4 regions of the Burkholderia sp. MSh2 genome follow, and region 3 is predicted to be linked to each of the others. Evidence: riboswitches for the same ligand, from Rfam matches in the RefSeq annotation. Region 3 holds a riboswitch; each other region holds the start of a gene.
The links. A riboswitch is a leader RNA that binds a small molecule or an ion and turns the genes downstream of it on or off. The one in region 3 is predicted to bind cobalamin.
Positions count from the first base shown of each region.

Region 1: linked by a shared signal. The riboswitch ahead of cobG (precorrin-3B synthase) and the one ahead of GQ57_RS22625 (FecCD family ABC transporter permease) in region 3 are both predicted to bind cobalamin.
Region 2: linked by a shared signal. The riboswitch ahead of cobW (cobalamin biosynthesis protein CobW) and the one ahead of GQ57_RS22625 (FecCD family ABC transporter permease) in region 3 are both predicted to bind cobalamin.
Region 4: linked by a shared signal. The riboswitch ahead of GQ57_RS04975 (TonB-dependent receptor domain-containing protein) and the one ahead of GQ57_RS22625 (FecCD family ABC transporter permease) in region 3 are both predicted to bind cobalamin.

Region 1 covers NZ_JPGM01000081.1:3,630-11,153, reverse strand. The annotation lists gene cobJ (precorrin-3B C(17)-methyltransferase) at 1-592, opposite strand, end outside; gene GQ57_RS33935 (precorrin-2 C(20)-methyltransferase) at 589-1,323, opposite strand; gene GQ57_RS33930 (precorrin-8X methylmutase) at 1,320-1,946, opposite strand; gene cobG (precorrin-3B synthase) at 1,939-3,330, opposite strand; cobalamin riboswitch at 3,398-3,588, opposite strand; gene GQ57_RS33920 (bifunctional cobalt-precorrin-7 (C(5))-methyltransferase/cobalt-precorrin-6B (C(15))-methyltransferase) at 3,852-5,102, shown strand; gene GQ57_RS33915 (cobalt-precorrin-5B (C(1))-methyltransferase) at 5,102-6,190, shown strand; gene GQ57_RS33910 (cobalt-precorrin-6A reductase) at 6,187-6,918, shown strand; gene cobM (precorrin-4 C(11)-methyltransferase) at 6,962-7,524, shown strand, end outside.
Region 2 covers NZ_JPGM01000081.1:23,554-31,077, forward strand. The annotation lists gene GQ57_RS34005 (ATP-binding protein) at 1-381, opposite strand, end outside; gene cobN (cobaltochelatase subunit CobN) at 378-4,187, opposite strand; gene cobW (cobalamin biosynthesis protein CobW) at 4,194-5,273, opposite strand; cobalamin riboswitch at 5,594-5,857, opposite strand; gene GQ57_RS42505 (hypothetical protein) at 5,996-6,283, opposite strand; gene GQ57_RS38395 (DUF3857 domain-containing transglutaminase family protein) at 6,523-7,524, shown strand, end outside.
Region 3 covers NZ_JPGM01000035.1:63,896-71,419, forward strand. The annotation lists gene GQ57_RS22600 (cobalamin-binding protein) at 1-450, shown strand, start outside; gene cobC (alpha-ribazole phosphatase) at 540-1,124, opposite strand; gene GQ57_RS22610 (adenosylcobinamide-GDP ribazoletransferase) at 1,109-1,885, opposite strand; gene cobT (nicotinate-nucleotide--dimethylbenzimidazole phosphoribosyltransferase) at 1,875-2,930, opposite strand; gene GQ57_RS22620 (ABC transporter ATP-binding protein) at 2,983-3,798, opposite strand; gene GQ57_RS22625 (FecCD family ABC transporter permease) at 3,795-4,793, opposite strand; cobalamin riboswitch at 4,953-5,202, opposite strand; gene GQ57_RS22630 (ATPase) at 5,357-5,707, shown strand; gene GQ57_RS22635 (cell division protein ZapA) at 5,704-6,018, shown strand; RNA gene ssrS (6S RNA) at 6,100-6,281, shown strand; gene GQ57_RS22640 (EVE domain-containing protein) at 6,353-6,814, shown strand; gene GQ57_RS22645 (SIMPL domain-containing protein) at 6,993-7,524, shown strand, end outside.
Region 4 covers NZ_JPGM01000006.1:84,398-91,921, reverse strand. The annotation lists gene GQ57_RS04990 (Lrp/AsnC family transcriptional regulator) at 1-88, opposite strand, end outside; gene GQ57_RS04985 (LysE family translocator) at 203-838, shown strand; gene GQ57_RS04980 (methyltransferase domain-containing protein) at 920-1,663, opposite strand; gene GQ57_RS04975 (TonB-dependent receptor domain-containing protein) at 2,157-4,085, opposite strand; cobalamin riboswitch at 4,425-4,617, opposite strand; gene GQ57_RS04965 (SDR family NAD(P)-dependent oxidoreductase) at 5,021-5,863, shown strand; gene GQ57_RS04960 (hypothetical protein) at 5,898-6,146, opposite strand; gene GQ57_RS04955 (threo-3-hydroxy-L-aspartate ammonia-lyase) at 6,264-7,238, opposite strand; gene GQ57_RS04950 (helix-turn-helix transcriptional regulator) at 7,300-7,524, opposite strand, start outside.

The sequences.
Region 1 (7,524 bases), on a different contig from region 3:
GCGCGCCGCGCCATGCGTCCGGTGTCACGCGGATCGCATGCGTGGCCGCGTCGTCGCGCGGCAGCGCGACAGCGTCGAGCCACGGCGCCGCGCCGTCGATACGTGTCGGCGTGCCCGCGAGCAGATCGGAGACGAACCGCTTGCCCTGGGCGAGATCGGCGAGCGCATAGCCTTCGGGCGGATTGAGCACGCACGCGCCGAAGCGCAATTCGCCGCTCGTCGTGATCGCGGCCGCGACGCCGACGCATGCGGCGATCTCGCGCGCGATCGCGTTGACGCCCGTCAGGCCGCCCAGCAGCGGCACGACGGCCGAGCCGTCTTCGGCGACCGCCAGCACGGGCGGCTCGACGCCCTTGTCGGCCAGCGCGGGCGCGAGGCAGCGGATCACGATGCCGGCCGCGCACAGCGCGACGATCGGCAGGCCGCGCGCATACAGTTCGCGCAGGTGCGCGCCGAGTTCGTCGAACGGCACGTCGGCCTCGACGCGCGAGGCGAGCCCGTGCACGCGCGCACCCGGAAAGTGCGCCTGGATGCGCCGCGCGGTGTCGAGCGCGCCCGCGCCGAGAATCACGATCGCGGGCGGGGTCGTCATCCTTGCCATTTTTCCCCCGGCACCACGAGCAGCGAGAAATACGGCGACGCCATCGGGTCGACTTCGTCGAGCGGGACGATGCGCTGGCTCGCCATCGTCGCGCGCTCGACATACAGCGCGCGTTTCGCGAGCCCCAGTTCGTCGAGCACGCGCCGCACCTTGTCGAAATTGCGGCCGAGCTTCATCACGACGGCGGCGTCGGCTTGCGCGAGGCGGGCCCGCAACTCGGGTGCGGGCAGCACGCCCGAGAGCACCGACAGGCTCTGGTTGCGATAGACGAGCGGCTGGCCGAGCACGGCCGTGCCGCCGAGCATCGCGCACACGCCGGGGACGACCTCGGTGTCGTAACGCGGCGCGAGGCGGTCGTGCAGGTACATGTACGACCCGTAGAAGAACGGATCGCCTTCGCAGATCACCGCGACGTCGCGCCCCGCGTCGAGGTGCGCCGCGACGATTCCGGCGGCCGTGTCGTAGAAATCGGCGATCACCGTCTCGTAGCAAAGCGGCGGCGGCAACGCCTCGGTCGTCACCGGATAGACGAGCGGCAGTTGCGTCTGCCCGTCCTGCAGGTGCGCCTCGACGATGCCGTACGCATTGCCTTTCTTGCCCTTCGCGACGAAATACGCGACCACGGGCGCGGCCTGCAGCACGCGCAGGGCCTTGATCGTCATCAGCTCGGGATCGCCGGGGCCGACGCCGACCCCGAACAGGCGTCCGCGTGCGCGCGTCATTCGGCCTCCGTCGCGAGCGCATTGACCGCGGCGGCGGCCATCGCGCTGCCGCCGCGCCGGCCGAGCAGGGCGACGTACGGCACGCCGCGGCTGTCGGCGTCGAGCAGCGCCTTCGATTCCGCCGCGCCGATGAAACCGACCGGGAACCCGAGAATCAGCGCGGGGCGCGGCGCGCCGGCATCGATCATGTCGAGCAGGTGAAACAGCGCGGTCGGTGCATTGCCGATCACGACGACGCTGCCCGCGAGATGCGGGCGCCACAGTTCGAGCGCGGCGGCCGAGCGCGTGTTGCCGAGATGCCGGGCGAGATCGGGCACCTCCGGCTCGCCGAGCGTGCAGATCACGCGGTTGGCCGCCGGCAGCCGCGTGCGCGTGATGCCTTCGGCAACCATCTTCGCGTCGCACAGGATCGGCGCACCCGCCGCGAGCGCCGTCCGGCCCGCCGTGCCCGCGCCGGGCGAAAAACGCAGCGCGTCGACGACGTCGACCATCCCGCACGCGTGAATCACGCGCACCGCGAGTTTCTCGAGATCGGGCGGGATCCTCGACAGATCGGCCTCGGCGCGAATCGTCGCGAACGACTGGCGGTAGATTTCCTGCCCGTCGCGAATGTAGTCAAGCATCGGTGGTGTCCTGGCTGTGCCGCGCGCCCGTCAGTCGGGCCGCGGCCTGGTCAATCGTCAGATGGCGCGCGAGCGGGGCGCCGAGGCCCGCGGCGGCGTCACGCCGGTAGAGGTCGTACCGCGCGGGCGCGACCGCGACGAGCGTGTGCGTCGCGGGATGCGGCAACGCGCAGTGGCGTTCGCAGCCGGTCAGGTGCACGTCGACCGGATCGCCGAGGCGCGCGGCGAGCGCGAGCGCGTCGTGTTTCGTATCGGCGCGCGCTTTTGCGCAGCCCGTGCTGCCGGCGCACGCGACCAGCGCGGCCAGCGGGTCGGACGGCGCGCAGACGAGGCCGAGCGACGCGAGCGCATCGAGCGTGGCCGGCGCGAGGCCGTGCGCGACGCCGTGGATGAACACGCCTTGCCACGGCGTCATCGACAGCGTGCCGTCGCCGTCGGCCTCGGCCAGGGCGGCGAGCCGCTCCAGTTGCGCCGCGTCGAGCCGGCCGAGCACGAACTGCGCGCCGACGCTGCAATATGCGGCGTCGAGCGACGCACGCGCGCCGAAGCGCAGCGCGGCGTCGCAACGCGGTCGCCGCCAGCCGGTGAGCGCCGGATCGGCCGCGAGCGCAAAGGGCAGGTCGTGCTGCGCGCGTTCGAGCAGCGCCCGTTCGCCGCACGTGGCGAGCAGCGCGCGCATGCGCGTGACGTCGGCCGGCGCGAGATCGAGGAACGCGCACAGCAACGCGCGGACGAGCGCGGCGGCTTGTCCGGGCGCCACGTCGACCGACGCGGGTGGATCGCCTGCTTCGACCGGCGGGCAGCCGGCCAGCCCGGCGGCGATGCGCACGACGCCGTCGCCGCGACGCCATGCGGCGAGCCAGATGTCGTGCGGATGATCGAGCGCCGCGACCGATTCGCCGCCGTCGAGCTGGATCGCGAATTTTGGCGACAACTCGCCGCGACGCGGTTCGCGCGCCAGCAGGTCGAACAGCGGTGCGGCCAGCGCGCGGCTGTCGACGAGCGCGGCGGGATCGCGCCCGGCGAGCGGGCTGAGCATCAGGTTGCGGACGTCGTCGCTCGCGGCGAGCGCGGCGCGATCCGCGGCGGCGTCGACGCGCGGGCCGAGCCCCGCATCGAGCAAGGCCTGCGTCAGCGCGGCGGCGGCGCCGTCGCGAATGCCGCGCAGTTGCAGATTCGCGCGATTGGTCGCGTCGATCGCGCCGGAGCCGTACTGGCGCGCGGCAGCGGCGATCGCCCGCGCCTGGCGGGCCTCGAGCCGGCCGCCGGGCAGCTTGATCCGGCACAGTCCGCCGTCGGCGGCCGCGACCACGCGCACGAGCCCCGGGCACGCCGACGGGCGTACGGCGGGCGATGCAGGAATCGGAACGGAGGCGGAATTCAACGGGGCAGGCAATGGTGTCGCGCCGCGGTCGACGCATCGGTACACCCCGCCCGACGCCAACCGGCACGCTCGCACTTTCAGGCCGGCAGGTCTTCTGGCTGACAGGCCGACGCCGGCTCCCGACCTTCCCGGCGGAACCCGTGGCATGCGAGGGAGAGCGGCTCGCTGTCTACAGTTGCGGGGGCAGCCACAGCGGCGCGCGGCGCGCCCTGTGTTCCCTCTTCGGCCCCGAAGGGCACCGGCGAACGAACGGCCGTAGGATACCCGATTTTCGCACCGGCCCGGCATCGGCGATGCGCCCCGCAACCGCGTCGCAGCAAGGCCGGCGCCGGTTTCGCGCTGTCTCGCAAATGGTACGATTGGCGGCGCGGCACGAGGCCGCGCGCGCGCTGGAATCCGGCACCGCGCGCGCCCGGCAGCGGCGGCCGCATCGCACCGGCGTGCCGGTGGATCAACGCGCGGCGGCCCGGCGGTCGCGCATCGCAACAAACGGAACGGAATCGAACGATGGGGAAGGGTGCATGACGGCGTGGCTGACGATAGTGGGCATCGGCGACGACGGTTACGCGGGGCTCGGACGCAGCGCGCGGCGCGCGCTGCTCGACGCGACGCTCGTCGTCGGCGCGAGGCGCCATCTCGACATGCTGCCCGCACGGCTGCCGGCCGCGCGCGAGGCGTGGCCGTCGCCGTTCGATCTCGCGGGCGTGCTCGCGCGTCGCCCGTCGCCGGTCTGCGTGCTCGCGAGCGGCGACCCGATGCTGTTCGGCGTCGGCGCCACGCTCGCGCGCACGCTGTCCCCGGACGAATGGCGCGTGCTGCCCGCGCCGTCGTCGCTGTCGCTGGCGGCCGCGCGCCTCGGCTGGGCGCTGCAGGAGACCGGCGCGGTGTCGCTCGTCGGCCGTCCGCTCGCGACGCTCGCGCGACACCTGCTGCCGGGCCGTCGCCTGTTCGTGCTGAGCGCCGACGGCCGCACGCCGGCCGCCGTCGCGGCCGAACTCGTCGCACGCGGGTTCGGGCCGAGCCGCGTCAGCGTATTCGAGCATCTCGGCGGGCCGCGCGAGCGGCGTCTCGACGGGCTCGCGCAGGACTGGGCCGTCGACGAGACGGCCGCGCTGAACCTCGTCGCGCTCGACTGCCGCGCAGCCGCCGACGCGCCGCGCCGCGCACTGACGCCCGGCCTGCCCGACGACGCGTACCGTCACGACGGCCAGCTCACCAAGCGCGACATGCGCGCGCTGACGCTGGGGCGCCTCGCGCCCGCGCCGGACGAACTGCTGTGGGACGTCGGCGCCGGCAGCGGTTCGATCGGCATCGAGTGGATGCGCGCGCATCCGTCGTGCCACGCGATCGCGATCGAATCGCATGCGGAGCGGCAACGCTTCATCGAACACAACCGCGACGCGCTCGGCGTTCCGGGCCTGCAGCTCGTCGCCGGCCGCGCGCCCGATGCGCTCGCCGGCCTGGCCGCGCCCGACGCGATCTTCATCGGCGGCGGCGCCACGGCGCCCGGCGTGCTCGACGCGTGCTGGACGGCGCTGAAACCCGGCGGCCGGCTGGTCGCGAACGCGGTCACGCTGCAGGGCGAGATGGCGCTGGCCGCGTGGCGCGACGCGCACGGCGGCACGCTGACGCGCGTGTCGCTCGCGCACGCCGAGCCGCTCGGCCGCTTCGACACGTGGCGACAGCCGTTGCCGGTCACGCTGTACGACACCTGCAAGCCGGCCGCGGCCGATACGGCGGGCGCGCCGGCAACGCACGCGACGGACGCGTGATGCGCGACGAAACGCCCGAACAGCCCGCGCCGCTGCGCTTCGGCTATACGACCGGCAGCTGCGCGACCGCGACGTCGCTCGCGGCCGCGCGCCTGCTGCTCGCGGGGCACGCGGACGACGCGGTCGAGATCGTGCTGCCGAAAGGGCAGCACGTGATGATGCGGCTCGAGTTCTGCCGGGCGACGGCCGACGGTGCGGAAGCCGGCACGCTCAAGGACGCCGGCGACGATCCGGACGTCACGCACGGCGCGCTGATCTTCGCGCGCGTCGCGCTCGCCGCGGCGCCCGGCGTGCGTTTTCACGCGGGGCCGGGAGTCGGCACCGTCACGCGCGCGGGGCTCACGCTGCCGGTCGGCGAACCGGCGATCAACCCGGTGCCGCGCCAGATGATGACGGCCCACCTCGACGCGCTCGCGGCCGAGCACCGCTACGCGGGCGGCTTCGACGTGACGATCGGCGTCGAAGGCGGCGAGGCGCTCGCGCTGAAGACGATGAATCCGCGTCTCGGCATCGTCGGCGGGCTGTCGATTCTCGGCACGACCGGCATCGTGCGGCCGTTCTCGTGTTCGGCCTATATCGCGTCGATCCATCAGGGCATCGACGTCGCGCGCGCCAACGGCGTCGCGCACATCGCCGCCTGCACGGGCAACGCCAGCGAGGATGCGATGCGCGCCCACTACGGCCTGCCCGAGATGGCGCTGATCGAGATGGGCGATTTCGCGGGCGCGGTGCTCAAGCACCTGCGGCGCGCACCGGTCGCGCGCCTGTCGATGTGCGGCGGCTTCGGCAAGCTGAGCAAGCTCGCGGCCGGCCACCTCGACCTGCACAGCCGCCATTCGAGCATCGACCTGCCGCTGCTCGCGCAGTGGGCGGCCGGGGCCGGCGCGAGCGACGCGCTGCAGGCCGCGATGCGCGCCGCGAACACGAGCCAGGCGGCGCTGAAGCTCGCGCAGGCCGACGGCGTGCCGCTCGGCGATCTCGTCTGCGCCCGGGCGTTGCACGTCGCGCGCGACGTCGTGCCACCGTCGGTCGCCGTCGAGATGTTCGCGATCGACCGGCAGGGCCGCTTCGTCGGGGAGGCGCGATGAGCGCGCGCATCCTGCTGCTCGGCGGCACCGGCGACGCGCTGAACATCGCGCGCGCGCTCGGGCCCGGTCACGTGTACAGCCTCGCCGGCCTCGGCAAGGTGCCCGCCGACCTGCGCTGCGACGTGCGTGTCGGCGGGTTCGGCGGCGCCGCCGGACTCGCCGCGTACCTGCGCAGCGCCGGCATCGGCCTCGTGATCGATGCGACGCATCCGTATGCGGCGCGGATCAGCGCGAACGCTGCTGCCGCGACACGCGACGCGGGCGTGCCGCTGTGGGCCCTGCGCCGCGCGCCGTGGACGCCGCAACCGGGCGACGACTGGCGGATGGTCGACGACTGGGCCGGCATCGAGGCCGCGCTCGCGCCGTTCAGGCGGCCGCTTTTCACGCTCGGCCGCGAACCGCTCGCGCATCTCGACGCGATCCCGCCGCATCAGTTCTGGGTCGTTCGCTGCCTCGACGCGCATCCCGGCAACGCGCGCGCGCAGATCGTCGCCGCGCGCGGGCCGTTCACGCTCGACGGCGAGCGCGCGCTGTTCGCGCTGGCGGGCATCGACGTCGTGGTCAGCAAGAACAGCGGCGGTGCGGCCACCGAGGCCAAGCTCGACGTCGCGCGCGAACGTCGGCTGCCGGTCGTGATGCTGCGCCGTCCGCCGCTGCCTGCCGCCGAGCGCACGTTCGACTCGGCCGCCGCGCTGCTCGAGGCGCTCGATCCGGCCGTGCGCGCATGATGCGGCGCGGCCGGTCATCCCATGAATTGACGGAGATTTTTCGATGACGGTGTATTTCATCGGCGCGGGCCCCGGCGACCCGGAGCTGATCACGGTGAAGGGCCAGCGCCTCGTGCGTACCTGCCCGGTGATCCTGTATGCGGGCTCGCTGGTGCCGGCAGCCGTGCTCGACGGTCATCGCGCGGAGCGGGTCGTCAATACCGCCGAACTCGACCTCGACGCGATCGTCGCGCTGCTTGCCGACGCGCACGCGAAAGGGCAGGACGTCGCGCGCGTGCATTCGGGCGACCCGTCGCTGTACGGCGCGATCGGCGAGCAGATCCGCCGGCTGAAGGCGCTCGGGATTCCTTATGACATCGTGCCGGGCGTAACGGCCACGGCCGCGTGCGCGGCGACGCTCGGCGTCGAGCTGACGCTGCCGGGCGTGGCGCAGACGGTGATTCTGACGCGCTTCGCGGGCAAGACGACGATGCCGGAAGGCGAAGCGCTCGGCTCGCTCGCCGCGCACCGCGCGACGCTCGCGATCCATCTCGGCGTGCGGCATCTCGCCCGTATCGTCGACGAAGTGCTGCCGCATTACGGCGCCGATTGTCCGGTCGCGGTGAT
Region 2 (7,524 bases), on a different contig from region 3:
GACGTCGAGCAGCGTATCGACGAGCCCGTCGGCGAGCAGGTTCACTTCGTCGACGTACAGCACGCCGCGATGCGCGCGGGACAGCAGGCCCGGCCGGAAGCGCACGCCGTTGTCGGCCAGCGCATGCGCGAGATCGAGCGTGCCGGTCACCTGTTCGTCGCTCGCCGACAGCGGCAGCGTGACGAACTGCCCTTCCGGCAGCAGTTCGGCGAGACCGCGCGCGGCGGTCGATTTCGCGGTGCCGCGCGGCCCGCTCACGAGCACGCCGCCGAGCGACGGGTCGATCGCGGCGAGCAGCAGCGCCTGCTGCAAGGCCTCCTGCGCGACGAGCGCCGCGAACGGAAAGACCGCGCGGGCGCGGTACGTCGTCGGATCGGTCATCGCCGCCCCTTTTCCTGGATGTGTTCGCTCGCGAGCCAGACCGCCTCGATCCGCTCGCGATAGTCGCCCGGTTGCTGCCACAGGCCGCGCTGCATCGCCTCGACGAAGCGTTCGCAGATGCCGTGCAGCGCCTCCGGGTTGTGCCGTTCGAGGAATGCGCGCGTCGCGTCGTCGAACAGGTACGCATCGGCCACGAGCGCGTACTGGTGGTCCGACAGCACGCGCGCGGTCGCGTCGTAGCCGTACAGGTAGTCGACGGTCGCGGCCAGCTCGGCCGCGCCCTTGTAGCCGTGACGCTTCACGCCGTCGAGCCATTTCGGGTTGACGACGCGCGAGCGGATCACCCGCGCGATTTCCTCGCGCAGCGTGCGCATTTTCGGCGCGGCCGGATTCGCGTGGTCGCCGTGGTAAATGCTCGGCTGTTGTCCGGACAGGTGGCGCACGGCCGCCGTCATGCCGCCCTGGAACTGGTAGTAGTCGTTCGAATCGAGGATGTCGTGCTCGCGGCTGTCCTGGTTCTGCACCACGACGTCGATCGTCGCCAGCCGCTCGCCGAACACGTCGGGCGCGGCGTCGCCCGCGCTGTTCTGCGCGTACGCATGTCCGCCCCACTGGCGGTACGCCGCCGCGAGATCGGCGTCGGTCTGCCAGCGGCGCTGGTCGATCAGGTCCTGCAGGCCCGCGCCGTAGCTGCCCGGCCGCGCGCCGAACACGCGCCAGCCGGCGCGGCGTCGCGCTTCGTCGGGGGCCACGCCCTGCGCGATCCACTTCGCGCGTTCGCGCTCGACGCGCGCGCGGATCGGGTTCAGCGACTCGGGCTCGTCGAGCGCGGCGACGGCCTGCACGGCCGCGTCGAACAGGTGCATCAGGTTCGGGAACGCGTCCCGGAAGAAACCCGACACGCGCAGCGTCACGTCGATGCGCGGCCGATCGAAGATCTCGATCGGCAGGATCTCGAAGTCGGTCACGCGATGGCTGCCGTGCGCCCATTTCGGCCGCACGCCGAGCAACGCGAACGCCTGCGCGATATCGTCGCCGCCCGTGCGCATCGTCGCCGTGCCCCACACTGACAGGCCGATCGCGCGCGGATAGTCGCCGTGATCCTGCAGATGGCGCTCGATCAGCTGCTGCGCGGATTTCAGGCCGAGCGACCAGGCGGCTTGCGTCGGCACCGCGCGCGTGTCGACCGAGTAGAAGTTGCGGCCGGTCGGCAGCACGTCGGGACGGCCGCGCGACGGCGAGCCGCTCGGCCCCGGCGGCACGAAACGGCCGTCGAGCCCGCGCAGCAACTGGCGCATTTCCTCGTCGCCGCATGCGTCGAGCGCGGGGATCAGCGTCGCGCGGACGCGCTCGATCACCTCGCGCGTATGCGGCCACGCGCCGGGCGGCGCCGCGTCGACGCTCGCCGCACCGCCGTCGGCCGCGCACAGCCCGTCCAGCCATTGCTGCGCCAGCCGTTCGAGCCGCTCGCGCGTATCGCCCGCGTGGCGCCACGGCGACGCGTCGAGCGCCTGCAGGATCGCCGGCCGCGGGCCGGCCCACGGTGCGGCCCAGTCGGCCGCGAGCGGATCGAAATCGTCGCCGAGCGCGAGATCGCGCGCCAGCGCGCCGATCAGCCCCGCACGCACGCCCTTGCCGTCGCCGACCGGAAAGCGCGCGAGCGCGAGCAGCGTGTCGCGCCGCTGGCGGCCGGCCGGCGACGCGCCGAACACGTGCAGCCCGTCGCGAATCTGCGCTTCCTTCAGCTCGCACAGCCACGCATCGACGCGCGTGAGCAGCGCATCCTCGTCGCCGGCGTCGCGCGGCGGCGACACGCTCAGCTCGTCGTGCAGCCGGTGCTCGGCGATCGTCGCGAGGATCGTCTTGCGCAGCAGCTTCGCGCGCCGCGCGTCGACCATCAGCGCTTCGTAGTATTCGTCGACCTGCCGTTCGAGATCCTGCAGCGGGCCGTAGTTTTCCGCGCGCGTGAGCGGCGGCATCAGGTGATCGACGATCACGGCCTGCGCGCGCCGCTTCGCCTGGCTGCCCTCGCCCGGATCGTTGACGATGAACGGATACAGGTGCGGCAGCGGCCCGAGCGTCAGGTCGGGCCAGCACGCATCGGACAGCGCGACGCTCTTGCCCGGCAGCCATTCGAGGTTGCCGTGCTTGCCCAGGTGGATCACCGCGTCGATGCGATATGCATCGCGCAGCCAGAAGTAGAACGCGAGATACGCGTGCGGCGGCACGAGGTCCGCGTCGTGATAGCTCGCGTAGTCGTTTTCGTCGCGCGAGCGCGACGGCTGGATGCCGACGAACACGTTGCCCGCGCGCCAGCCGGCGATCGTGAAACGCCCCTGCCGTATCGTCGGATCGGCTTCGGGCGGCCCCCAGCGCTGGTTCAGCGCGTCGCGCACGGCGGCCGGCAGCCGCGCGAAACGGGAGACGTAGTCGGCCAGCGCGTAGCTCTGGAACGCCGGGCGCAGCGCATGCACGGCCGCGTCGTTGGTCACGCCTTCGGTGAGCCGCGCGATCAGCGCATCGCCGTCGGGCGGCAGGTCGGCCACCGCGTAGCCCGCATCGCGCAGCGCCGCGAGCACGCGCAGCGCGGACGCCGGCGTGTCGAGCCCGACGCCGTTGCCGATCCGCCCTTCGCTTTGCGGATAGTTGGCGAGGATCAGCGCGACGCGCTTGTCGGCGCGCTCGAGCGTGCGCAGCCGGCACCAGCCGCGCGCGAGCGCCGCGACGAACGCGATCCGCTCCGCGTCCGGCTGGTAGCGCACGACGTCGACCTCGGTATGCGGGCAGCGATACGCGAGCCCCTTGAAGCTCACCGCGCGCGTGACGATGCGCCCGTCGACCTCGGGCAGCGCGATGTGCATGGCGATGTCGCGCGCGTGCAGGCCCTGGTTGTCGGCCACCCACGCGTCGCGGTTGCCGCCGGACAGGATCACCTGCAGCACCGGCGCATCGCCCGCGAGCACCTCGTGTTCGGGGCGGTCGATCGCGCCGGCCGCGAACGCGGTCGTGTTCAGCACGAGCGCGACGCCGTGCGCGTCGCAGAGCTGCGTGATGACTTCGCGGCTCACCGCGTCCTTCAGCGACGTCACCGCGATCGGCAGCGGGTTCAGCCCTTCCCGCACGAGCGCGTCGGCCAGCGCGTCGAACACGGCCGTGTTCGCGGCCTGCCAGTGCGCGCGATAGAACAGGATCGCGACGACGGGCGCGCCGGGCGTCCAGCGCGGCAGCCAGTCGTCGACGCTCGCGCGCTCGCGCGCCGGGTGATACAGCGCGGCGGCCGGCAGCGGGCGCGGCGGCTCGGGCTCGTCGCCGAACCCGAGCGTATGAAACGCGATGCTGCGCAACAGCGCCTCGGCGTTGTGCACGCCGCCTTCGCGCAGGTAACGCCACCACAGCCGGCACAGCGCGGGCGTGACCGTGCTTTTCGCGACGAGGTTCGGGTCCTCCTGCAGGTCGCCCGAGAACATCGCGAGCTGCTGCCCGCGCTTCGTCGCGAGCGACACGGCCTGCTCGATCCCGTACGGCCAGTACGCCTCGCCGCCGAGATGGTCGATCACGACGGACTTCGCGTGCCGCAGCACGTCGTCGACATAGAAATCGACGGACGCCGGCTGCCGCAGGAACGTGACGTTCGCGAGGCGCACGCTCGGGAACCCGGCCGGCAGTTGCGGCACGACGCTCGCGAGCAGCGACAGCGTCGTGTCGGCCGAACTCAGGATCACGATGTCGGCCGGCTGCTGGTCGATCCGGACGACGCCCTGCGTATCGTCGACGAAGCCGCCCGGCGTGGTGCGCAGCAGATGCATCGTGCGTTATGCCTGTTGCGGCTCGGCCGCGCAGGCGGCGTCGAACGCGCGTTGCAGCGCGGCGGCGTCGAGATCCTCGCCGATCAGCACGAAACGGCTCGCGCGCGTTTCGCCGTCCTGCCAGCGGCGGTCGAAATAGCTGTCGAAGCGGCGACCGACGCCCTGGATCACGAGCCGCATCGGCGCGCCGGGCAGCGCGGCGAAACCCTTCGCGCGGTAGATCGTGTGCGTTTCGACGAGCCGCTGCAGCGCGGCGATCGTCGCTTCGCGCGAGCCGGCGTCGCCCGACACGACCACCGAGTCGAAATCGTCGTGATGGTGATCGTGATCGCCGTCCTCGGCCGAGCCGTGATGGTCGTGGCGCAGGTGGATCGTGTCTTCCGACGCCGATTCGAGGCCGAGCAGCATCGCGAGATCGAGTTCGCCGCGCGTCGCGCGCACGATCTTCACCTGCGGCGGGATCTCGTCGCGAATCGCGGTTTCGATCTGCGCGAATGCCGCGTCGTCGACGAGATCGGCCTTGTTCACGATCACGAGATCGGCGGACGACAGCTGGTCGGCGAACAGCTCGTGCAGCGGCGATTCGTGGTCGAGGTTCGGATCGGCGCGGCGCTGCGCGTCGACCGCCTGCGGGTTTTCCGCGAACTGGCCGCTCGCGGCGGCCGGCCCGTCGACGACGGTCACGACCGCGTCGACCGTGAAGCTGTTGCGGATCGCCGGCCAGTTGAACGCCTGCACGAGCGGCTTCGGCAGCGCGAGCCCGGAGGTTTCGATCAGCACGTGGTCGATGTCCGCGCGCCGTTCGACGAGCGCCTCCATCACCGGATAGAACTCTTCCTGCACGGTGCAGCACAGGCAGCCGTTCGCGAGTTCGTAGAGCTGGCCCGACGCTTCGCCCTGCGCGTCGTCGCAGCCGATGCCGCAGCCCTTGAGGATTTCGCCGTCGATGCCGAGCTCGCCGAATTCGTTGACGATCACCGCGATGCGGCGGCCCTCGGCATGCTGCAGGATGTGGCGCATCAGCGTGGTCTTGCCGCTGCCGAGAAAGCCCGTGACGATCGTGACGGGAAGCTTGCGAAGGGTCATGGTAGGTCCAGTGTCGAAGAAGGAATCAGGCCGGGATCGTCGCGTCGGGAGCGGCGTGGCGGTTCATCGGGCGGATCGCGGGACATTCGCCGCACGCACCGGACGCACGGTCGCGGGGCGGTCGGAACGACGAATCGGGCATGGTGCATCCTTGCGAACGGTCGACATCGTGAATGCCAACACGGCTGCCGCCGGCCCGGCGCGTGCCGCGTGCCGTTCGCCGCGCCGGCCGGGTGCATGCGCGCGGGGCGGAGGAAGCGGGACAGGCGCGGGCGTCGGGCCTGCTGCGGCCGTGGACGATGCGCCGCCTCCCCGCGGCGCTGAACCCCAACGTTTGGGCCGGTATCCGGGCTGACGAACACGCCGCTTCGCCTTCCCGGATGCGCGCGGCATCCAGTGGCGGTCGTCCGCATGCGCGCGGCATGCGGCGAAGCGGCGCTGCATCGCGCATGGCGCGACGCGTTCGCTTACCGTTGCGGGGGCAGCACAGGTTGGCGCGGCCGCGGTGCGGGCTCGCTTCCTGTTTCCCGTTTAACTGCGCGCGCCGGCGGGCGCGCGCGAGCACCGAAACGCGTGCGAGTGTAGGTGCAGCGGGCGGGAGCGTCAAGGCGGACGGCGGGGCCGCCGCCGGCGCATTGCCGTTGCACGATCCCGTCGCTCGTATCCGCCCGCGGGGCGCGCGGCGTGCCCGACCGGACACGGCTGCGTTGACGATCGTTCAATCATCCGCCGCGATCGGCCGGCGAGCGCGATGCCCGACCGGGTCGGGTTCCGTCGCGCAAACGACCTGCCGGAAGAAGCTGCGGGGATGGACGGGTCGGCGCGCGCTGGCTACGGTCGGATCCGTTGGCCGTGCCTTTGTCGACACCGATGCGATCCATGCGCACGTTCCGGTTGTACGTTGCCGTCGTCGTGTGGCTGACTATGGCACTCATTTTTCCGTTCCCGGCGAAGGCGCGGGCCGTTTCCTTCGCGGCGATCGCAAAAATCCTGGCCGGCTCGTACGTCATTCTGTAAATGCCGCGTGCGGCAAGGCGGTATGCGTGACGTTCCACACGACGAGAAGCACATCCGATCGCGGTCGTCCGCCACGTCCGCGATCGCCAACCTGCGAGGATGCGGCATGAAAAGACCCGCGGTAACGGCAACGGCTCGGCGTGCATGCGCGCATGCACGCCGGCCGGCGCCATGCGGCACCGGGTTCCCCGCGCACCTTCTCCACCCCGATTCCTGACGACCGGTTTCACACATGATTCGACATCGCACTTCCCTTTCGCGCCTTGCGCGCTTCGGCATCGCCGCGTGCCTGACGCTCGCGCCGCCGATCGCTTTCGCCGCCGACTACCAGGTCGAGCGACTCGACAACACGATCAGGGTCGACGCCTCCGGCCGGCGCACCGCGCAGGTCGACCTGTCGGTCAAGCTGCTGACCGATGCCGCAATCGCCCGCTTCGGCCAGTACGTGCTGCAGTACAACGCGCAGCTCCAGACGCTCGGCATCAACGCCGCCCAGACCGTGCATGCCGACGGCTCGACGGTACCGGTCGACGTCCAGCACGGCATCTTCGACCGGCCGGCGCCGGTCACGGCCGCGGCGCCGCAATTCAGCGCCGAACACCTGCGCATCGTCGCGTTTCCCGCGCTCTCGAAAGGCGACTCGATCCGGCTTTCATACACCCTGACCGACACGGATACGCTGTTCCCCGGCAAATTCAGCGTGCAGCTCGCGTTTCCGCCGACCGAGGACTACCGCGCCGCGAGCATCACGCTCGATACGCCGGCCGCCATGGCCGTCGCGATCGAGGCAAGGGAGGTGAGCGCGACGGCCGATACGACGCGCGACGGGCGCCGGATCCGCGTGTACCGCTATGAAACGCCCGCGCCGGGCCCGATCGAGGAGCAGTCGAACGCGGTCGCGTGGACCGACCGCGGCCCCCTGTTCGTCGCGACCAATTTCTCCAGCTATGCGGACATCGCGCGCGCCTACCGGGCGCGCGCCGCCGACAAGCAGGCGCCCGCGGACGCGATCCGCGCGCTCGCGGACCAGATCACGGCGGGCGTCGACGACCGTCGCGAGCAGGCGATGCGGCTGTACGCATGGGTTGCCCGCAACATCCGTTACGTCGGCGTGTATTTCGGCGCCGGGCCCGTGGTCCCGCACCCGGCCGACGCCGTGCTCGCGAACCGGTACGGCGACTGCAAGGACCAGGTGACGCTGCTGTCCGCTCTGCTCGCGGCGAAAGGCATCGAG
Region 3 (7,524 bases):
GCGGCCGCGGCCGCCTTTACGCGCGACATCGCGGCGCTGCGCACGCGCTACGCCGCCCGTGCGCCCGTCACGATGTTCTTCCAGGTCTGGGACCGTCCGCTGATGACGCTCAACGGCACGCATCTGATCAACGACGTAATCGAACTGTGCGGTGGCCGCAACGTGTTCGCGGCGCTCAAGCCGCTCGTGCCGGCCGTGACCGACGAGGCCGTGCTCGCGGCGAATCCGGAGGCGATCGTGACGACCAGCGCGGGCGCGACGCGCTCCGACGAACCGCAGCCGAGCCTGGCGCGCTGGCGCGCGTGGCCCGCACTGAATGCCGTGGCGCGCAACAATCTGTTCGCGATCGACGGCGATCTGCTGACGCGACCGTCGCCGCGCATCGCGCAAGGCGCGGCCGTGCTGTGCGAGGATCTCGATGCCGCGCGGGCGCGGCGGCCGACGCGCTGATCGGCGGCGATTCCCGCGCTTCGAGCGATGGGGCGCTTCGGTCGGCGTGGGCCCGCACGTCGCATCGCCGACATCCGGGCCATGCCGGCCTATTCGTCCCAGCGGACGACTTCCCACGCTCTCGCGCCCTCGCTCGCGCGCAGCCACACGACACCGCCGGTCGGCACCGGCCGCGACAGCAGCGTATCGAGCGGCACGTCCAGTACGTGCGATGCGAACGCGCGGATCACGCCCGCGTGCGTGACGGCCCAGTGCGGCCCGTCGAGCTGCGCAAGCGCATCGGCCCGCCTCGCCACGCGCGCGGCGAACCGCGCAACGCTTTCGCCGCCGTGCGCGCACGCATGCATCAGGTCGGCCGCCCACGCATCGAGCGCCGCACGGCCGATATCGTCCCAGCGGCGCATTTCCCACGCGCCGAAATCCATTTCCTGCCAGGCCGCATCACGCCGCAGCGGCACGTCGAACGCACGCGCGAGCCGTTCGGCGACCGTGGCGCAGCGCGCCAGCGGACTCGTCCAGACCAGCCGGGGCGGCGGCGCACCGGCAGCCGCCAGATGCGCGAGCACGGCCTGCGCGCCGGCGTCGGCCGGTGCGGCGAGCGGCACGTCGCTGCGTCCGTAGCAGATGCCCGGTTCGACACCGACGGCCGGATGACGGATCAGGACGACGTCCATCCGAGCACCACCAGATAGATCGCGAGTTCGCTCAACTGCTGCGCGAAGCCGAGACAATCGCCCGTGTAGCCGCCGATCCGCTTCACGAAATAGCGGGCCGCCCACGCGCGCACCAGCACGAGCGCGACGCAAACGGCCACGCCCATGCGCCAGTCCGGCCAGAACAGCCAGGGCAGGCCGAAAGCCGCCGCGATGCACGCCGCACGCGCGCCCATGCGTTGCGCGACCGGCTTCGCCTTGCCCTCGGGCCGCACGTAGTCGAGCGACATCAGCAGGCTCACGGCCGCCGCCCGGCTCGCCGCGTGCGCGGCGATCATCGTCCATGCCGCGCGCAGCGGCAACATGGACGCGAGCGCCTGCCATTTCAGGCCGAGCGCGATCACGAGCGCGACCGCGCCGAACGTGCCGATCCGCGAATCGTGCATGATGCGCAGCACGTCGTCGCGCGTATAGCCGCCGCCGAACGCATCGCAACTGTCGGCGAGGCCGTCTTCATGGAATGCGCCGGTCGCGAGCAGCGTCGCGGCCATCGACAGCCCGACCGCGATCGACGCGGGCAGCACGCGCACTGTGGCGAGATAGACGAGCGCGCCCCACGCACCGACGCAGGCGCCGACGAGCGGAAAATAGCGCGCGGCCTGGTCGAGATCGCCGGCCGCGTAGCCGATCGCGCGCGGCACGGGCACGCGCGTGAAATAGCCGAGCGCGACAAAGAAGTAGCGCAGTTCGGCACGCACGCCGCGCGCGCGATCAGGCGTCACGATTGTCGACGCCGGCGGATTCGAAGCTCGCCATCTCGCGAAGGAACGCGGCCGCCGCACGCACGAGCGGCAGCGCGAGCGCCGCGCCCGTGCCTTCGCCGAGCCGCAGGTCGAGCGCGAGCAGCGGCTTCGCGCCGAAATGCTCGAGCATGCGCCGGTGCCCGGCCTCGTGCGACGTGTGCGAAAACACGCAGTAGTCGCGCACGGCGGGGACGAAGCGCTCCGCGACGAGCAGCGCGGCCGTCGCGATGAAGCCGTCGACGAGGATCGTCATCCGCTCGCTCGCGGCCGCGAGATACGCGCCCGTCATCATCGCGATTTCGAAGCCGCCGAACGTCGCGAGCACGTCGAGCGGCGCGATCGCGTGCGAATGCTTGACGAGCGCGCGCCCGAGCACCGCGCGCTTGTGCGCGAGGCCCTGGTCGTCGAGGCCGGTGCCGCGCCCGACGCACGCGTCGACCGGCACGCCGAGCAGGCGGCTCATCAGGCAGGCGGCCGACGACGTGTTGGCAATCCCCATCTCGCCGAAGCCGATCACGTTCGTGCCGAGCGACGCATGCAGGCGCACGCGTGCAGCGCCGGCCGCGAGCGCGGTCATCGCCTCGTCGCGCGTCATCGCCGGCTCCGCCGCGAAATTGCGGGTGCCGCGCGCGACCGGCAGCGACACCAGCCGGTCCGACACCGGCAGCGGCGACGCGACCCCTGCGTCGACGATCTCGAGCGTGCTCTGCGCGACGCCCGAGAACGCGTTGATCGCCGCGCCGCCGGCCAGGAAGTTCGCGACCATCTGCGCGGTCACCGCTTGCGGATAGGGGCTCACGCCCTCCGCCGCGATCCCGTGGTCGCCGGCGAACACGATCATCGCGGGGCGTTGCACGACCGGCCGCTCGGTGCGCTGGATCAGGCCGACCTGCAGCGCGATCGCCTCGAGCTGGCCGAGGCTGCCGGGCGGCTTGGTCTTGTGGTCGATCACATGCTGCAGGCGCTTGCGCAGCGCGTCGTCGAGCGGCGCGATCGCGGGCGGAAAGGGAGTCGGTGTCGTCATCGAGGAGCCGTGTCGTTGGCGCGGCATGCGCCGCGCATCGCAGGGGAAACCGTCATTGTCGCTCGGGCCACGCCGGCAGCAGCGCATCGCGGCCGTTCTCGCGGATCAGCACGAGCGGATAGCCGAACGCCTCGCTCGCGCGCTCCGGCGTCAGGACGTCGTGCACGGGGCCGGCCCACGCATGGCCGCGGCCGTCGAGCAGCAACGCATGCGTCGCGAAACGCCGCGCGAGGTTCAGATCGTGACACGAGAACAGCACCGTGCGCGGGCCCGCGTCGAGCCATCCGGCCAGTGCGGTCAGACAATCGATCTGGTGATGCAGGTCGAGATGCGCCAGCGGCTCGTCGAGCAGCATCAACGGCGCATCCTGGCACAGCGTGGCGGCCAGCGCGACGCGCTGCCGCTCGCCGCCCGACAGCGACAGCACGTCGCGCGATGCAAGCGCGGCCAGATCGAACGTCGCCAGCGCATCGCGCGCGGCCGCGCGGTCGCCGTCGCGCTCCCATCCCCAGCCGCCGAGATACGGAAAGCGGTTGAGCAACACCGTGTCGAACACGGTCGCGCTGAAAGCGTCATGCAGTTGCTGCGGCATCAGCGCGCGCCGCTGTGCAAGCCGATCGGGCGGCCATGCGACAAGCGGCCGGCCGTCGATCTCCACCTGCCCGCCGGCCGGCTGCTGCAGCCCCGCGAGCGTCGCGAGCAGCGTCGTCTTGCCCGCGCCGTTCGGCCCGGCGACGCACCAGATCTCGCCCGGACGGAAAGCCTGGGAGAAGCCGTCGAGCAGCGTGCGGGCGCCGGCCTTCAGCGTCACGTCGACGGCCGCGTAGTTCAGGCCGCCGGTGTCGGCGGATGCTGCGGCCCACGTCATCGCGTCGGCCTCCTCAGCAACATCCACAGGAACACCGGTACGCCGATCAAGGCGGTCATCACGCCGACCGGCAACTGCGCGGGCGCGATCGCGGTGCGGGCAAGCAGGTCGGCCGCCATCACGCCGCCGCCGCCCGCGAGCATCGCGGCCGGCAGCAGCATGCGCTGGTCGTTGCCGAACGCGATACGCAGCGCATGCGGCACGACGAGGCCGACGAAGCCGATCGTGCCGGCCGTCGTCACCGCGGCCGCGGCGGCCAGCGACGCGACGAGATAGATCCGCACGCGCAGGCGCGCGACGGGCACACCGAGCGCGAGCGCGGTCGAGTCGCCGCGCAGCAGCACGTTCAGTTGCGGCGCGGCTGGCAGCGCGACGCATGCGGCCAGCAGCAGCGCACCCCACGCGAACCACGGCGCCGTCACGCCGTTCAGGTCGCCCGTCAGCCAGAAGATGATGCCGCGCAGCCGCGCATCGGGCGCGAGCGACAGCAGCAGCGTAACGAGCGCGCCCCACCCGGCCGCGATCACGACGCCCGTGAGCAGCAGTCGCGGCGACGCGTCGCGAGAATCGCCGCGCCACAGCTCGCGGCGCGCGAGACCGAGCACGAGCGCGACCGACACGAGCGCGCCGGCGAACGCCGACGCATCGACGAGCCACCACGCACCGCCCGCGATCATCGCGACGAGCGCGAAGCCGGCCGCGCCGCCGGACACGCCGAGCACGTACGGTTCCGCGAGCGGGTTGCGCAGCAGCACCTGCAGCAGCGCGCCGGCCAGCGCGAGCAGCGCGCCGCACGCGAAGCCCGCGAGCGCGCGCGGCAGGCGCAGCGTGCGGACGATGTCGGCGAACAGCGCGTCGCCGCCATGCGGCACGAGCGACGCGAGCGCCTGCCACGGCGACATCGGCACGCTGCCGATCGACAGCGACGCGACGAACAGCAACGCGACCGCCGCGGCCAGCGTCGCCCAGATCGCGGTGGCGCGCGCGGCGCTCATGCCGCGCGCAGCCCCGCGCGTGACGCGCGGCGCACCCACCTGTTGCTGCCGGACAGACACGACATGGGCGCCGCGCGGACGATTGGGGTCAGCATCGAAGAAGATTCCGTGAAGCGTTGCACGCCCTGCCTCCCCGCGGGCCGCGCGTCCCGAAGCCCGTGCGGGCTCCCCGTCTCGGCCGGTATCCGGGCTGGCGGCGGTCCGGCTCGCCTTCCCGCGCGATGACGCGCAGTGGCCCGCGCTCCGCGTGCGAAAGCCGCATGCGAAACGCGCCCGAGCCGGCCTGCGTCACGGGACGCGGCCGCTTACCGTTGCGGGGGCAGCGCAGGCTGGCGGGCTTCGCGCCCGCGCCCTGCTTCCCGTTTAACCGCGCATTCCACGCGCGAGCACCGAGGCGGCGCCAGTTTAGGAGCGGGTCGCGCGAGCGTCAAGGAAACGCCCGGAGACGTGCGCGACGCGTCGATTCGCGGCAAGAAGGGGGGAAGTTACGACTGGAAACGTTACAGATGTCGGATTGCGCGCTATTCCGCGCTAAAATGCTGGGTCTTTAGAGGACGCAGCAAATGCTCAACGAACTCGAAACCCTATCTCAAAATATTGGCCGTCTGATTTCGCTGAACAAGCGCTATCACTCGGAACGGCTCGCGCTCGAGGAGCAGGTCGCGCAATTGCGCGCGGACGCGGACACTGTCCGCGCGGAACTCGCACAACTGCGCGAGGAACGCAATACGCTCGAAGCCGAGCGCGACACCCTGTCGGCAAAGATCGACGACGCCCAGGTGAAACTGAACGCGATTCTCGAAAAGCTGCCGCGCTCGAAAAGCGCGGAACAGGCCGACAACCAGCTCGACCTGCTGGATGCGCAGGCGCGCAAGGATGGCGATGACGCGGCCAGCCACGGAGAACATGCATGAGCACCAAGCAGATCGAAGTCTCGATTCTCGGTCAGGCCTATCGGCTCGCCTGCTCGGCCGAGACCGAAGCGGCACTGCTCGAAGCCGTCGCGCGCGTCGACGCCGAAATGTCGAAAATCCGCTCGAACAGTTCGGTGCGCGGCACCGATCGCATCGCCGTCATGGCGGCGCTGTCGCTCGCATCGGAGTTGCTGCGGCTGCAAACCAGCGTGCGACACGGTGAAGCATTTCCGGCGGAGGAAATCCGTCGTACAATGCACCAGATGAATGAACAGCTCGGTGCGGTGCTCGCACAGCACGAGACGCAGTAACGTTTCAATCGATGTGTCGATTCCGCTTGATCTCGGCGATCAACGGTGGTCAAATTGGCGCATCGAATCACAGTTCAGTCAGCTTCCCTGCCTGGTTCGCCAAGGTCATATATTCCTTGAACCAATGCCATGTGCACGGTTGCGGAAATTTGTAGCACGGGCGCGCGCGTCACTCTGTCTGATGTACCCGAAGTGCTGCTAACTGCGACCAATTCTGAACCTCAGGTTCAGGATGCCGGCCTAGCGGCCAAGGCGGGGGCCTATCCAACGGCATCGGGCAAGTCCCGGTGCCGTTTTCTTTTGTAGCAGCCTCTTTCTGCGTCGATCACGATCCATGCAATACTGGCTGATGAAGTCCGAACCGGACGAAGCAAGCATCGACGATCTCGCCAACGCCCCGCAGCGTTCGCTGCCCTGGACCGGCGTGCGCAACTATCAGGCGCGCAACTTCATGCGCGACACGATGAAGATCGGCGACGGCGTGCTGTTCTATCACTCGAGTTGCCCCGAGCCGGGCATCGCGGGCCTCGCCGAAGTATCGTCGACACCCTACCCCGATCCCACCCAGTTCGATCCGGACAGCCCCTATTACGATCCGAAGTCGACGCGGGAAACGCCGCGCTGGCTGCTCGTCGACGTGCGCTACGTGAAGAAATCGCCGCTCGTGCCGCTCGCCGCACTGCGCGAGCACGATGCGCTCGCCGACATGCGCGTGCTCGCACGCGGCAACCGGCTGTCGATCACGCCTGTCACGCGAGCCGAATGGCGCTTCATCACCGAAAAGCTGATGAAGTAGGCGCACGCCAAAGGTCAAATCCGGTCGGCACGCGCTGCCGCCGCGGAACTCGCGGCACGTTCGCGCGGCCTAAGCAACCGCTGTCGGCCGATCGGGCCGGCCGCTTTTTCCGTCGCGCGGCATGCCCGCGTCGCGCACGCGCAATCCGCGTGCGCGCCCTCGCACAAGGAGTCCAACAATGACCAAGAAATCCGCACTCGCGCTGTCGCTCGCCCTCGCCGCCGCCGTTCCCGTCGCGCTGACGCTCGCGTCGCCCGCCGCGCATGCGCAGACCGCGAACCCGCACTTTCCCGAGCCGGCGGGCGTGCTGTCGCTTTCGTCGCAGGCCAGCGCCGACGTGCCGCAGGACATCATCCACATCACGCTGTTCTACGAACAGCAGGCCAAGGATCCGGGCAGCCTCACCGCGCAGTTGAACCAGCGCGCCGACGCAGCGCTGTCGCAGGCGAAGGGCGTATCGGGCGTCACTGCGCACACGGGCGCCTTCTCCGTCTATCCGAGCACCGATCGCGACGGGAAGATTTCCGCATGGCGCGGCCGTACCGAAGTCGCGCTCGAATCGCGCGATTTCGCCGCGGCGTCGAAGCTCGCGGGCCAGTTGTCGAACCTGATGCAGGTCGCGAACGTCGAGTTCTCGCTGTCGCCCGAGGCACAGCGCGCGGCCGAGCAGAAGCTCACGACCGAAGCGATCAAGTCGTTCCGCGCGCGCG
Region 4 (7,524 bases), on a different contig from region 3:
ACAGGTGCACCTGGCGCGCCAGCTCCGTATAGCTGATGCGGCCGTTGGCCTGCAACAGCGTCAGTACCTTCCAGTCCAGATCGTCCATTGCGGCTTTTTTTTAAGGTGGAGCGGCTATTTTTCCTTAAAAACCGCATTCAGCGATGACGGGACTTTCCCTACGATGCCTGTTCGTCCCGTTGCATGTCGCAAGGAGCAGGCAATGTTGTTCATCCAATCCGTCGTGATCGGGCTGTCGATCGCGGTGCCGGTCGGCCCGATCGGCATGCTGTGCATACAGCGCAGCCTGAGCCGCGGCTTTCACGCGGGGTTCGCGACAGGCGTCGGCGCCGCGTGCGCCGACGCGATCTACGGCCTGCTCGGCGCGCTCGGTGTCGCGGGTGTCGTCACCGCATTTCCGATGCTTGCCGTCGGCCTGAAGATCGGCGGCGGCGCGTTCCTCGTGTGGCTGGCGTGGACCGTCGCGCGACAGGCGCCGGCCGCATCGACGCCGCAGCGCGACGTGTCGCGCCGCACGACCGTCGTGCGCGATTTCCTGACGACGTTCGGCCTGACGCTGTCGAACCCGATGACGATCCTGTCGTTCGTCGGGATTTTCGCGGCGCTGGGGCCGCTGTCGGGGGCGAGGGATGCGGCGGCGTGGCCGGCCGTCGCGCTGATGGTCGGCGGCGTGTTCGCCGGGTCCGCGGCCTGGTGGCTGTGCCTGAGCAGCGCGACCGCCGCGCTGCGCACGAAGATGTCGTTCGCATTCGTGCACGCGTTGTCGCGTGTATCGGCCGCCGTGATCGCGGTGTTCGGCGCGGTTCAGGTGGTCGCGGGCGTGAAGGGCTTCGTCTAGCGGGGTGTTGCCTTCCGGGAGGCCGCCGCGTTGACCTTTCCGGGGCGCAAAACCCTCCGCGGGTATCGATTCCGGATGCGATCAGATGGGGCGAAAGACGGCGTACTGGTCGCCGTCGAGCTTTTCCATGTACCGGTAGTCGTGGAGCGTCAGGCTGACGGGCTGGAGCGATTTCTCGTCGGCGGCCTCCGTCTCGCTGCTGGCGCGCGCATTGAACAGATGCGAGGCGTTCGCCGAGTTCACGAGGAAATCCAGGCCCTTCGCATTCCAGTCGAGATGCCCCCGGAGCAGATAGAAATGCATGATGCCGCATTGCTGATGCGCCCAGAAGTCATGCCACATGAAGGAATCGGGCCGCCACACGGAATTGTGGCTCTCGAAATAGGAGGTCCCGCTCATCGGCATGCATTCGGGCGTCGAGATGATGATGTAGCGCGCCCGGTAGTTCAGGAATTCCAGGAGATCGCGGCCATGAGAGTGGCGCATGTGTTCAATGACATCGCCCAGGATGATCGTGTCGTACGCGTCGCCGGGGCGATCGTAGAGCGTGTCGCTGAGGCCGGCGATGATGTCGTCGTAGCCGTTGTCGATCAGCAGCGGATGGGTTGCCTCGTCGCATTCCAGTGCGGTGAAGCGGCAATCCGGCACGACATCCCGGAGCATGCGTCCGTATTTCCCGCCGCCGGCGCCGATGTCCAGTATTTTTCCCGGATCGATCAGCCTGATCAGGTAGCGTGTCAGTTGATCGAAGGTGGGCCACGAATATCCGATCTGCTCCAATTGAATCTCCAGGCGGGATTGGCTTGAACAATCGATCGTCGTCACGTCACGGTTCGTGCCGGCAGGCGCGGGCGGCGAACCGGGTCGTCGGGCGTGCGGCGCCATCCATCGCAAGACGGCGGCGTGAAATTCGCGATCGACGGCTCGAGGGCCGATCACCGCGCGTCGGGCGCTTATTTTCGGCGCGTGCCGCCCACCGTACGGCCTGACGGAGCAAATGTCCAGCAGGGTTCTCCGGCCTCGACGGCCCGGCAGTGCGTGCGTCGTGTCGGGACCGGGCGTTCGGGGCGTTCAGGCCGGTCGCCCCGGACGGCGTCGCAACGTGTTTCGACGATGATGGTGGGTTCGACGCTCGTCGGCGTGCCGAGTTCGGCATTTCGCCTGTCGACGTCGTCGAGCGGGAGCAGGATGGGCCAGGGTTGCGTTCTTCCGGTTTTCCGCGGCGAAACCCTGGCCGGGCCGGCGCGTGCGGCGGACAGCGCGGCCGCTGTCCGTTCGAAGCCTTGCCGCGCCGCGCCAAGGCTTCTTCATCGACGCGTCAGAACGTATAGCTGATCTTCCCGAACGCGGTACGCCCCAGCGTGTTGTAACCGTACGCGGTCACGTACTGGCGATCGAACAGGTTCGACAGCGTGGCCGACACCGTCAGGTGCGAATTGATCCGGTACGACGCACGCAGGCCCACCGTCAGATACGACGGCAGATAGGTCATGTTCGCCGGATCGTCGAACGTCGTGCCGCCGTAGAGCAGCGACGCGCCCGTGCTCAGCGCGTGCAGGTGCAGCTCGTCCCACGTGTGGTCGATGCTCAGGCTGACCGTCTGGCGCGGCCGGCGGTTCAGCCAGGAGTCGTTGGTCTCGTCCTGCGGATTCAGGAGCCCGACCGCGAGGCTCACCGGCGTCGAGTTGCCGATCGTCCCCTTGTACGACAGGTCGAGCCCGCTGACATGCGCACGGCCGATGTTGATCGGCGAATAGGTCAGCGGGTTGTACGCGATCAGGTTGGTGATCCGCGTGTCGTAGATCGCGGCCGTGAACGTGCCGTACGACGTGTTCGCGTCGATCGCGGCCTCGACCGACGTATTGCGTTCCGGACTGAGGTTCGGATTGCCGTAGCCGGGGTAGTACAGGTCGTTGAACGTCGGCAGGCGGAACCCGTTGCCGTACGACACGCGCGCCGTGTAGACCGGCGTGATCGCCCACGACAGCGCGGCGTTGCCGGTGTTCACCGACTGCCCGGCGATGATCTCGTGACGGCCCGCGAGGAACAGGGTCACGGGGCCGAGCGTTGCCGACTGATGCAGCGAAAACGCGGAATCGTTGCGCGTGGGCACGCCGGTTGGAATGTCGATCGGCAGGAACGCCTGCTCGCGCGTGAAATCGTAGGCCAGCTTGGTCTCGCCCGACAGCGGCAGGCCGAACAGGTGGAAGCCGCGTTCCTGATGGGTCAGCGACGTCGACGTGCTGATGCGCTGCGAATTGATCTGGTCGGTCGGGACGGCCGGATTGCTTGCGTAGAGGAACTGGCGATCGTTCGAATAACCGAACGACTGGTCGAACTGCGTGTCGGGCGTGATGTCGAGGTGGAACGCGATACCGGTCGTCAGCTGATGATCGAGCTGGCGGTCTGCGTAGCCGATGTTGTCGAAGGACAGATCGGACCGGTGATACAGCGCGAACGTCGAGATCGACCAGTTGTCGCGCGCATAGCCGAGCCGCGCATCGAGATCCTGCGCGTGGTACGGGTTGCGGCCGGCCTCGTGGTACGGCAGCACGGGCTGCGTCGCATCGATGCCGGCCGTGTTGTACGAGTGCAGGCCCAGCGAGTAGGTGAGCCCGCCGAGCGCGGCGAGCGGCCCGGTCGACGGCACCGTGCCCGAGGTGCGCAGCTGCGTGTCGAAGGTCTTGTTCGACCCGCCGCCGAACGAGACGGTCGTCTGGTTCGGCTGGTTGGAGGCGCGGCGCGTGAAGAGCTGCACGACGCCGCCCATCGCATTGGCGCCGAACGACGCGGCGGCCGGCCCCGAGATCACCTCGACGCGTTCGAACGCTTCAGTCGGCAGATCCGACCACGGCGCGATGCCGGTGGTCGACGAGCCGATCCGGATGCCGTCGATGAACACGGCGACCTGGCTTGCCGACGAACCGCGGATGCTGACCGACGCGGACGAACCCGGGCCGCCGTTCTGCGACACGGTCACGCCGGGCAGCGTCGCGAGCGCCTCGGTGATGCTCGGGTCGCTCGGCGACAGCCGGTCGAGATCGGTGCGCGTGAGCACCTGGGTCGTCGCATAGCGCTGGTCGAACGACTCGGGCAGCCGCCGCGTGTCGGTCACGGTGATCGCCGGCAGGTCGGTGGCGTCGGCGGCGGGGGCCGTCGGCGAGGCCGCGAGGTCGCCGGCGGCGTGCGCGGCGGGCGAGAGCAGGGCGGTCGCGGCGGACGTGGCAAGGAGGTGTCGAATCTTCATGAGGCTGTCGTTGTTGTCGGGCTGCGCGTGGGCGACCGGGAACGGGCGGCGGGCAGCGCCGGTTTTGTTATCGGTGATCGGGCGGGTTATCGCGCGACCGGGCCGGTCAGGCTGCTGTCGCGGGCGTCGGCGCGGCGCGGGCCGGCGGACGCGATCGACATGGCACGGCGCGCGGGCGGGGCGTGCGCGCCGGCGGCGGGCCGGTGCGACGCTTGCGGCGCGCAAGCGGATGCGGTAACGGAGGACATCGGGCAGATCCTGAGGTCGGGCCGTCCATGCAACGGGCGACCGCCAGCGGCGGCGCCTGGCGCATCGGGACACCCCGCCCGGTGCGGCTGCTTGGACCTCGGGTCGATGGCAGGTCTCCTGGCTCGCGGGTCGCGATGCGTGCCGGCCTTCCCGGTTTCCCAGTGGCATGCGGTGGCACGGATTCGCCGCTCACAGTTGCGGGGGCAGCCGCAGATTCGAGGCGCCGCCTCTCCTGCGTTCCCATTTGATCCCGTTTCCGGGAACCATCAGCGCGCAAGGGTAATGGCGGGCGCGCCGGCGCGTCAATTGTCCGGTTGCGCAGGGGTGCGAAAAAACGTCATTGCCGGAAAAAACGGTTGGAATCCTGTTCATCGTGCGTCGCCGCCGCCTTTCATGTCTGACGAAACGGGGCGGTTCGCCGCCGTTCGGTCGCACCGGAACCGGCTCGGCGCGACACCCGTCCACCGGGCGAACGCGCGGCGGAACGCCTTCTCGCCGCCGAACCCGGGGTGCGCGGCGATCCGTGCGACCGGCTGGCCCGGGTCGCGCTGGCGGCGCGGGCGCCCGATCTCGTTCAAACAGGCGAGGCGGACACGAGGCGGGTGTTGCATGTTGCTGCGGATATCGCGGGCCGAACGGCCCGCGCGCACGGCTTCCTTCATCGACCCGACAGGACTCCGACCGACATGACGAAAACGATTCGCTTCGACGGCGGCACCGCCGTGATCACCGGCGCGGCCAGCGGCATCGGCAGCGGGCTCGCACGCCGCGCGGCCGCCCTCGGCATGCGCGTCGTGCTGGCCGATCTCGACGCGGCGAAGCTCGACGCATTCGCCGCGACGCTCGACACCGACACCGACACCGACACCGACACCTTGTGCGTGCCGACCGACGTCAGTTGCCCGGAAGCCGTCGACGCGCTGGCGGCCGCGGCCTGGCAGCGCTTCGGCGGCGCGGACCTGCTGTTCAACAACGCGGGCGTGATGGCCACCGGCTTCAGCTGGGAAATCACGCCGGAACGCTTCGAGCGCAGCTTCGCGATCAACGTGCACGGCGTGCTGAACGGGATCCGCAGCTTCGTGCCGCGCATGCTCGAGCGCAACCTGCCCGCGCGGGTCGTGAACACCGCATCGGTGGGCGGATTCCTGCCGAGCCCGTTGATGACGCCGTATTCGGCGACGAAATTCGCGGTGGTCGCGCTGACCGAATCGCTGTACGGCGAACTGAAGATGCTCGGCGCGCCGGTCGGCGTGTCGCTGCTCGCACCGGGCCCCATGCACTCGGGCATCTTCGACGATCCGTTCGGCACCGCGCACGACCGGCCCGAGGTGCGCGGCTTCGTCGACACGATGCGCGCGATGCTGAACGCGCACGGCCTCACGCCCGACGCATTCGCCGAGCGCGTGTTCGACGGCGTCCGGGAGGAGCGCTACTGGCTGATCCCGCAACCGGAGACGATCGACGGCGCGCTGCAGCGGCGCACCGACGCGATCCTCGCCGCCCGCGATCCGTCGCTGCCGTCGTTCTGAGGCCGGGCGCGGCAGCGGCGCCCGGCGCGCGCCGTCACATGTGCGAGCCGGCGTGCGTGCGGCCGCCCGGGTCGTCGCCGCGATCGGGCGGCGTATTGTTCTGATCGATCTTCGCGAGCACGATGCCGGCGCGCGGCAACGCGCCGGGCGAACGGTGCGCGGCCTGCGCGGCGGGGTCGTGCGGCGATGTCGAGGGAAAACCGGTGAACGTCGCGCCCGGTTGAGCGAACGCCGTAAGAGAGGCGGCCGCCAGGGCGGCGGCGACGATCGCGTGCGTATTCATGGTGGCTCCTTCACGACTGACTGCGGGACAACCTATTCAGTCTAGGGCGCCAAACTTAACGCGACGGCAAGTCGCGACGGCGCGCGGATGACGGCATCTTTCCGCGCGCCGCTGCGCTCAGGCCGGGGCCGACACCAGGCTGCAGAAGTTCTCGAGATCGACGTTGCCGCCGCTGATCACGACGCCGACGCGCTTGCCCCGCAGCGCGTCCTTCATCCGGCGCACGGCCGCGAACGACAGGCAGCCGGTCGGTTCGACCACGATCTTCATGCGCGTCGCGAAGAAGCGCATGCAGTCGACCAGTTCCGCGTCCGTCGCGGTCAGGATGTCGTCGACGTCGCGGCGGATGATCGCGAACGTCAGTTGACCGAGGTGCTGCGTCTGCGCGCCGTCGGCGATCGTGCGCGGCGTGTCGATATGCACGATCGCCCCGGAGCGGAACGATTGCTGACCGTCGTTGCCCGCCTCCGGCTCGACGCCGTACAGCGTTGCCTGCGGCGACAGCGCCCGCGTGGCGAGCGCGGTGCCCGACAGCAGCCCGCCGCCGCCGAGCGGCGTGAACACCGCGTCGAGCGGGCCGACTTCGTCGATCAATTCCTTGGCGGCGGTGCCCTGGCCGGCGATCACGTCCGCGTGATCGTAGGGCGGGATCAGCGTGAACCCGTGCCGCTCGGCGAGATCGCGCCCGATCTGCTCGCGATCCTCGGTGTAGCGGTCGTAGGTCACGACGTTGCCGCCGTAGCCGCGCGTCGCCGCCATCTTCGCGGCCGGCGCGTCCTGCGGCATCACGATCGTCGCGGGGATGCCGAGGATGCGCGCCGACAGCGCGACGGCCTGCGCATGGTTGCCGGACGAGAACGCGACGACGCCGTGGCGCCGCTGCGTCGCGTCGAAGCGCGACAGCGCGTTGAAGGCGCCGCGGAACTTGAAGGCGCCCATGCGCTGCAGGTTCTCGCATTTGAAGAACACCTGCGCGCCGAGCGCTTCGTCGATCGTCCGCGACGTCATGACCGGCGTGCGGTGCGCATGGCCTTCGAGCCGGGCCGCGGCGGCGGCGACATCGTCGTAAGTGGGGAGGGTCGGAGAGTTCATGATCGTTCGAGGGTCGGAAAGGTCAAGTGAACGGGCGCGCCGCGCGCACGCGGCGCGGGCATCATTTCGCGTCGTTGTAGACCGTCGCGCGCGACACGCCGAGATGTTGCGACACGATCTCCATTGCGCGCCGCACCTCGAGGAAGCCGTCGGTTTTCAGCGTCTGCATCAGCTCGCGGCGCTGCTCGGTCTTCAGTTCGCGCGGCGTCGTTGCGAGGCGCATCGCGAATGCGTCGATGCGCTGCCGGATCGCATCCGCGCCGGCCGGGTCGAGCGTGTCGGCGAC